2 regions of the Pseudomonas deceptionensis genome follow, and region 1 is predicted to be linked to the other one. Evidence: predicted binding sites of a transcription regulator. Region 1 holds the regulator's gene; the other holds the start of a gene.
What was found. Region 1 encodes LexA, which represses DNA repair genes until DNA is damaged. Its sites were predicted from a motif close to CTGTNTNNNNANACAG; they were not measured.
Positions count from the first base shown of each region.

Region 1 (4,353 bases):
CAGGCCTGTACCACCGATAATTGCGTAAACCGTCATTGAGTCCTGCCCTTAATCAATTAGTTGAGCGTCTTTGAGTGCACCCATTGCCACCAGCCAGCGCGGGCTCTGGCGATAGTCGGTGCTGGCCCAGGCCTGACCGCGCATGCGGGCGATCCGCGGCGAAGGCGTGACTTTCAAGCGCTGCGCGGCACTGAGTGCCAGTTCTGCCGCCGCACGGTCGTTGCACACCAACCCCATGTCGCAACCGGCCGACAGGGCCGCTTCAATCCGACTCGCGGCATCACCCACCACATGCGCACCGGCCATGGACAGGTCATCACTGAAAATCACACCGTCAAATTGCAGTTCGCCGCGCAAGATATCCTGCAACCAGCGACGGGAAAAACCCGCGGGCTGGCTGTCAACTTGCGGGTAAATCACGTGAGCGGGCATCACGGCAGCCAGCTGTTTGCTCAGACGGGCAAATGGCACCAGGTCATGGGCACGTATCTGCTCAAGGCTGCGCTCATCAGTCGGGATGGCAACGTGAGAATCAGCTTCAGCCCACCCGTGCCCCGGAAAATGCTTACCGGTAGCAGCCATGCCTGCATCATTCATCCCGCGAATAAAGGCACCGGCCAGTGTGGCGGCACGCTCGGGGTCACCCTCGAACGAACGGCTGCCCACCACGGCACTGCGCTGGTAATCCAGATCCAGTACCGGGGCAAAGCTCAAGTCCAGCCCCACAGCCAAAACTTCCGTGGCCATGATCCAGCCACATTGCTCGGCCAGGTACTCGGCATTCGGGTTATCGGCAATGGCGCGCATGGCGGGCAGGCGTACAAAGCCCTGACGCAGGCGCTGCACCCTGCCGCCTTCCTGATCGACCGCCAGCAGCAAGTCCGGACGCAATGCACGAATCGACGCACTCAACTCACGCACCTGGCGCGGGTGCTCGATATTGCGCGCAAAAATGATCAATCCGCCCACTTCAGGCTGGCGCAGCAATTGCCGATCTTCAGCCGTCAGCCAAGTACCGGCGACGTCCACCATCAAGGAGCCTTGCAAGGCACAGTTCATGGGAAATCCTTAAGAGAAAAAGCGCTTGTTACCCGGAAAGAATGCGCGAGCACAGCGATGCACGCCGCGCACGAGAGAGGCAGCGGCGTATCGACAGACGGGAACAAGTCAGGGCTAGGCATGGCAGCTAGCTTAGCGGAACTGAGCTGCCACGCCCACCTGCAGCAGGTCAAACCTTGGCGGCAGCCGGTGCGGTTTTGGTGCGGGGGCGAAGCTGGGCACTGGCCATTGCCGGATCACTGACGCCACTTTCAGCGCGCATGCCGGCTGCAAGGAACGGCACCATCAGACGCATCACCTGCTCGATGGAGGTGTTGACGCCAAAATCGGTCTCGGCAATGGCACGCAACGCCTTGATCCCCGACATGCTGAAGGCCGCCGCGCCAAGCATGAAGTGCACGCGCCAGAACAGCTCTATAGGCGGGATCTGCGGGGCCGCTTCGTTGACCAGCAACATATAGCGACGGAACACTTTGCCGTACATGTCTTCGAGGTAACGGCGCAAGTGCCCCTGGCTCTGACTGAAAGCCAGGCCCAGCAAGCGCATGAAAATCGACAGGTCATTCCCGCTTCGGGGCTGAATCACCAGCGCCTGCTCGACCAGCATTTCCAGTAGCTCTTCCAGGCTCGGACGGTTCTCCGGCCTGGCCTGGCGGCGCTCCAGCTCACGATCAAGGTTGGCGCAAAAAGGCCCCAGAAAACGTGAAAAAACCGCCTGAATCAGCGCTTTCTTAGAACCGAAATGGTAATTGACCGCCGCCAGGTTAACCCCGGCTTTACTGGTAATCAGCCGTAATGAGGTTTCGGCAAACCCTTTTTCCGCGAACAGCTGCTCAGCAGCATCAAGGATACGTTCAACGGTTTCCGACTGGGCCATGACTACTCCGCCTGACAAGCATTTAAACACCTGTTTGAAACATACGTTTCAGATTGTAAAAAGTCAAGATGACGTATTCGTTTTACGACCGTGTGGTTTCGCATTTAACCACAGCCCCGGCCGGCAACACCCCACCTGATAAAGTACGGGCCGCGCAGCTTATTGACGACCGTCCAGCGGACTGCCGGAAATGGGTGATTGCCAATAAGCCTTCACTGTATATAATCCCAGTCACTGTATAAAAAGACAGAGCGATCAACATGCTAAAACTGACGCCACGCCAAGCAGAGATCCTGGCCTTCATCAAGCGATGCCTGGAAGACAACGGATACCCGCCCACCCGTGCCGAGATCGCACAGGAGCTGGGCTTCAAGTCCCCCAACGCAGCCGAAGAACACCTCAAGGCCCTTGCCCGCAAGGGTGCCATCGAGATGACCCCAGGGGCGTCGCGCGGCATTCGCATCCCCGGCTTCGAGGCCAAGTCCGACGAGTCCACGCTTCCCATCATCGGCCGCGTCGCTGCAGGTGCCCCGATCCTGGCGCAGGAGCATGTCGAAGAGTCGTGCAACATCAACCCGACCTTCTTCCATCCGCGAGCCGATTACCTGCTGCGGGTACAGGGCATGAGCATGAAAGACGTCGGCATCTTCGATGGCGACCTGCTTGCTGTTCATACCTGTCGCGAAGCCCGAAACGGCCAGATCGTGGTGGCCCGTATCGACGACGAAGTGACGGTAAAACGCTTCAAGCGTGAAGGCAACAAGGTCTGGCTAATCGCCGAGAACCCTGACTTCGCCCCGATTGAAGTCAATCTCAAGGATCAGGAACTGGTCATTGAAGGCTTGAGCGTTGGCGTTATTCGCCGTTAAAGGAGGCGTCATGCAGTTCCCACACACACCGCTGCCAGCACAACTCACCCTGTTCGAAGCGTTCATGGCGCAACCCATGACCCCGGCGATCAAAGACGTGCTCGAATCACCCTGGAGCGCCGACCCTGAAGTCTTCAGTGAACTGTCGCTGCGCGGTGCTGCCGGAAACTGCCTTAACCTGCTTGCCCCGATGCTGCGCGAACTGAGCGAGCAACAAAATGCCCGCTGGCTCACACTGATCGCACCGCCTGCGAGCTTGACCCAAAGCTGGTTACGCGACGCCGGCCTGAACCGCGAGCGTATTCTGCTGCTACAGCCCAACGGCAATAAAAGCGCCTTGCAACTCACCTGCGAAGCGTTGCGTCTGGGGCGCAGCCACACTGTGGTGAGCTGGATCAACCCGCTGAACAGCGCTGCGCGCCAACAGTTGATCAGCGCAGCACGCACCGGGCACGGTCAAAGCTTGAATATTCGTTTGGGCTAAACAACTGATGCCGCCACAGGGCCAGTGCAGAACGCACTAGCCTGGCTGTGGCTCGCGTGTCAGGGCCGCTTAATGAAGAACGTGCGGCCCATCGTCTTTTTCGAGCTCGCCTTCGGCCAGTCGACCCGCCATCTGCACACCAACGCTGAGCATGGCTTTTGCCACCTCTACGTGCTGACCCTGAAGAAACGCCTTGGCATCTTCAGAAAAGTTCAGCGTCACCAAAGACCCTTCGTCCTCAGCACGGCGCAACTCGATGCGGCCGTCTGGCAACTCGACAATTTCTAGAAAGGACGTTGGCATATAAATTTGTTCTCCACGAAAGCGCGGGAGTATATCAGCCATCCCGTGGAAAATTCCCGGGATCTGTAGCGCTTTCGCTGACAGACTGATGAATGACTGTACCGTTTCGGTTTAGACCCTTAGCACTCATTGAGTCCATCACGGAACCGAATGGCCAGGCCTTTGAGGTTCTGACGCCACTCTTCCAGTGTTTCGCGGCTCAACTCCAGGGGCTCCTCGTCTTCGAGGTTGATCGCAACGATCAATGGCTGGAACACATCCGCCTTGACCTTCTTTGGCGCCTGTAGCGGTTGATACAGCCCGGCATGGGTCGCGACCAACTGTGCCAGCCAGGTCTGCGGTGCCTGCGCCAGCTCAACCAGCTCTGCCAGTTCAGGGATTGCCTTCTCCTCCAGCACTTGCCGGGTAAGCAGCAACTCGACCCGAGGTGCATTGGCCTGGGGCAGGCGATAAAAGCCGGCTATCTCATGGCACAACCCAAGCAACGCGCCATAAAGATGAAACACCGCCGATTCACGTTCGGCCTGAACCAGCGCCTGAGCATTCATGGCCCGACCCTCGCTCGCCTTGTTCATGGCCTCAAGGGCCAGGCCCGCGAAATAGATTTTCTGATTAGTGCGGGTATAGAGTTCGTGAGCCATGCGGGCGCTCCACAGCAAATGAGTGATGGCAATTTGTGCAGTCTCAGGGATCAGGCCGCTCTCCTGCAATCCCTTTGTAGCCGCTGAGGAGCGCAGCGAGACTGCGTCCGAGTATGAAAT
Region 1 is NZ_FNUD01000002.1:2,378,803-2,383,155, reverse strand. It holds gene BLW11_RS10955 (S-methyl-5'-thioinosine phosphorylase) at 1-36, opposite strand, end outside; gene nagZ (beta-N-acetylhexosaminidase) at 49-1,047, opposite strand; gene BLW11_RS10945 (TetR/AcrR family transcriptional regulator) at 1,229-1,936, opposite strand; gene lexA (transcriptional repressor LexA) at 2,197-2,805, shown strand; gene sulA (SOS-induced cell division inhibitor SulA) at 2,816-3,289, shown strand; gene BLW11_RS10930 (hypothetical protein) at 3,359-3,592, opposite strand; gene BLW11_RS10925 (DUF6586 family protein) at 3,712-4,233, opposite strand.

Region 2 (4,353 bases), 2.2 Mb from region 1:
GCTGCCAGTTCTTCGAACTTGCGGTCTTCTTCGGCGTTGATTTCAGCGTCACGTACCATCTGAGCAATTTCTTCCTCGGACAGACCCGAGTTAGCCTTGATCACGATGGACTGAGACTTGCCAGTCGCCTTGTCTTTTGCACTTACGTGCAGGATGCCGTTGGCATCGATGTCGAAGGTCACTTCGATCTGAGGCACGCCACGTGGAGCTGGTGGAATGTCAGCCAGGTCGAACTTGCCCAACGACTTGTTCTGAGCGGCTTGCTTGCGCTCGCCTTGCAGCACGTGAATGGTCACTGCGCCCTGGTTATCGTCAGCCGTCGAGAACACTTGCGATTTCTTGGTAGGAATCGTGGTGTTTTTCTCGATCAGGGCAGTCATTACGCCACCCATGGTTTCGATACCCAAAGTCAGCGGGCTCACGTCCAGCAACAGAACGTCTTTAACATCACCGGCCAATACCGCGCCCTGGATAGCAGCACCCATTGCAACAGCTTCGTCCGGGTTCACGTCTTTACGTGCTTCCTTGCCGAAGAACTCGGTTACCAGCTTCTGTACCAGCGGCATGCGAGTCTGACCACCGACCAGGATCACGTCGTTGATCGCGCCAACGTCGATACCGGCATCTTTCAGCGCGATACGGCATGGCTCGATGGTGCGTTGAACCAGGTCTTCAACCAGCGATTCCAGCTTGGCGCGGGAAATCTTCACGTTCAAGTGCTTAGGACCGGTTGCATCTGCAGTGATGTACGGCAGATTCACGTCAGTCGACTGGCTCGACGACAGTTCGATCTTGGCTTTTTCAGCAGCTTCTTTCAGACGCTGCATTGCCAGCGGGTCACCTTTGAGGTTCATGCCGCTTTCTTTCTTGAACTCGTCAACCAGGTAGTCGATCAGACGGATGTCAAAGTCTTCACCACCCAGGAACGTGTCGCCGTTGGTTGCCAGCACTTCAAACTGGTGCTCGCCATCCACTTCGGCAATTTCAATTACCGACACGTCGAAAGTACCGCCACCCAAGTCATAAACGATGACAGTGTGGTCGCCTTTCGCCTTGTCCATACCGTAAGCCAGAGCAGCTGCGGTTGGTTCGTTGATGATGCGCTTAACGTCCAGGCCCGCAATACGGCCGGCGTCTTTGGTCGCCTGACGCTGGCTGTCGTTGAAGTAGGCCGGAACGGTAATTACCGCTTCAGTCACTGGCTCGCCGAGGTAGTCTTCGGCGGTTTTCTTCATTTTCTTCAGAATTTCAGCCGAGATCTGTGGCGGAGCCATTTTCTGGCCGTTCACTTCAACCCAAGCGTCGCCGTTATCAGCCTTGGCGATCTTGTACGGAACCATCTGAATGTCTTTCTGCACAACTTCTTCGTCAAAACGACGACCGATCAGACGCTTCACCGCGTACAAGGTGTTATGCGGATTGGTCACTGCCTGACGCTTGGCCGACTGGCCAACAAGAATTTCGCCATCATTGGCGTACGCAACGATCGACGGCGTAGTACGCGCGCCTTCTGCGTTTTCGATAACTTTAGCTTTACCGTTTTCAAGAACCGAAACACACGAGTTGGTGGTCCCGAGGTCAATACCGATAATTCTGCCCATGTTTACTCTCCCTAAATTTGAATTTTGTTGCCGCAGCAGTAATGACCAACTGCGGCACTGCTTAACGCTTGACTTCTAAATGGGGGCCTTGCGGCCGATTTCAAGCCTGTTCGTCAATCGATGGCGAAACCGGCGCTGGCGCCTTGCTAACTACGACCATAGCCGGGCGCAGCAAGCGACCATTGAGCTGATAACCTTTTTGAAACACCTTGAGCACACTGTTCGGCTCGAGGTCAGCGCTCTCCTGCATTGCCATCGCTTGATGATGCTCGGCATTGAAGGGTTCGCCATGTGGATCGATCGCTTCCAGCTGATAACGCTTCAGGGTGTCCTGGAACATTTTCAGGGTCAGTTCAATCCCTTCACGCATTGGGCGAATGTTTTCATCGTCCGGGCTGGAAAGCTCAAGACCGCGCTCCAGGCTGTCGATCACAGGCAACAGGTCGCCAGCGAACTTTTCCAACGCAAACTTGTGCGCCTTCTCGACATCCTGTTCGGCACGACGGCGAACATTCTGCAGATCGGCAGCTACGCGCAGAGCCTGATCGTTAGCGGCTGCCAGCTGCTCTTCAAGCACCTGCACTCGGGCTGCCAGATCCTCACCTGCGATATCGGCGGCCTGATTAGCTTCCTGGTTCTGCGTATCCATAGTCTGTTCGTCTGCCATAGATTTCTCCTTTCAAACATCGTCCGCGAGCTCGACTCGCGCTTCTGCCAAGGTATATGGGGTCGCAATTCTCAGGTTCAAGAGCCAAAAAACCAGAAAAGGCATGTTTGAACCTCAACGCCCTTGCTGCAAAAAAACCAAAACGAGCTAAAAAACATAAAAAAACAAGCAAATCGAACTAAGCACAACCATTGTCAGCACGAAACAAAACACTGTATAAATAACCAGACATTACGTTTTGGAGCGGCTCCCATGCTGGTGCACCTGTCCGTACATAACTACGCCATCGTTGAACATCTCGATCTTGAACTCGATCGCGGGATGAGCGTAATCACTGGCGAAACCGGCGCCGGCAAATCGATCATGCTCGATGCGCTGGGCCTGACCCTCGGCGATCGTGCCGACAGCGGTGTAGTACGCCCCGGAGCCGACAAGGCTGACATCCTGGCCACCTTCGACCTGCAACACATTCCCGAAGCCCGTGCCTGGCTGGCCGAGCGCGACCTGGAAGGCGACGGCCCGTGCATCTTGCGCCGGGTCATCACCGCCGAAGGGCGCTCGCGCAGCTACATCAACGGCACACCCTGCCCTCAAGGTGACTTGAAAGCCCTAGGCGAGCTGCTGATTGATATCCACAGCCAGCACGAACACCAGTCACTGCTAAAGCCCGACACCCACCGCCGCCTGCTCGACGAATTTGCCGGCGCCACGGATCTGGCCCGTCAGGTTCAGCTCGCTGCACAACGCTGGCGCCAGACCCGACAAGAGCTCGAGCACCTGTCCAACTCCGGCGATGAGCAACGCGCACGCCATCAGTTGCTGAGCTACCAGCTCGAAGAGCTTGAAACCCTTTCCCTGGGTGAAAACGAACTGGAGGAGCTGGAGCAGGAACACAAAAACCTGACCAACGCCGAAACCCTGCTGACCATCTGCCGTCAGGTAGTCGAGCAGTGTAGCGAAAGCGACTCCGGCAACGTGCTCAATGCGCTGACAGCCAGCCTGAACCGCCTGTCGAGCATCAACAGCCATTCGGGTTCACTGGGTGAAGCAACCGACCTGCTGGCCAGCGCACAGATCCAGGTTGAAGAAGCCGTGGGCGAACTCAACCGCTTCATCGATCACTTTGATGCTGACCCGAGCCGCCTGCAGTACCTCGAAGAGCGACTCGACACCATCTATACACTGGCGCGCAAACACAGGGTGCAACCCACCGAAGTGGCGGCATTGCAGCAAAAACTGCTGGATGAACTCGAAACCCTTAACGCCAACGATGAAAACATCGAACGCCTGGCCAATGAGCTGACGTCCTATTCCCGCCACTATCATGAGTGCGCACGCGAACTCAGCAACCTGCGCAGCCTGGCCGCAACACGCCTGAGCAGTGCAGTAGAAGAAGAAATCCAGCGTCTTGGCATGCCCGGTGGCCGCTTCCTGATCGAGCTGCGCTCACAGAGCAGCAATGACCCTACGCCTCACGGCCTGGAGCAAGTCGAACTGCTCGTAAGCGCCAACCCCGGCCAGCCACTAAAGGCCCTGGCCAAGGTCGCCTCTGGCGGTGAACTGTCGCGTATCAGCCTGGCCATTCAGGTCATCACCGCACAAACCTCTCGCGTACCCACTCTGGTATTCGACGAAGTGGATGTGGGCATTGGCGGCCCGACTGCCGAAATCGTGGGGCAACTGCTGCGCCGCCTCGGCGAACGAGGCCAGGTGTTGACCGTCACCCACTTGCCGCAAGTGGCTGCGCAATGCCATCAACACCTCTTCGTGCACAAGGTCCGCGAGAGCGAAACCACGCGAACCGCCGTGTCAAAACTGAGCAAAAAAGAACGTGTAGAAGAGGTCGCCCGCATGCTCGGAGGCATCGATCTGACGAAAGAATCATTGGCTCACGCCAAAAAAATGGTCGTCACTGCAAAAAATCTGGCAGCTTAACGACGAACGGTCATTAAAAAGCCGATATCAGAAAGCACGAAGGCGGCCCTTGGGCCGCCTTCGATCGTTTCGCGAACCGTAATTCGCGCGACATGCTTATTTAACTTTCTTGCGCACGTACAGCACCAAGTTGTGATCCACCAACTCAAC
Region 2 is NZ_FNUD01000002.1:141,876-146,228, forward strand. It holds gene dnaK (molecular chaperone DnaK) at 1-1,601, opposite strand, end outside; gene grpE (nucleotide exchange factor GrpE) at 1,702-2,268, opposite strand; gene recN (DNA repair protein RecN) at 2,521-4,203, shown strand; gene fur (ferric iron uptake transcriptional regulator) at 4,300-4,353, opposite strand, start outside.
Region 2: recN (DNA repair protein RecN) is a predicted target of LexA. The motif match lies at 2,481-2,496, and genes of this name have one in related genera.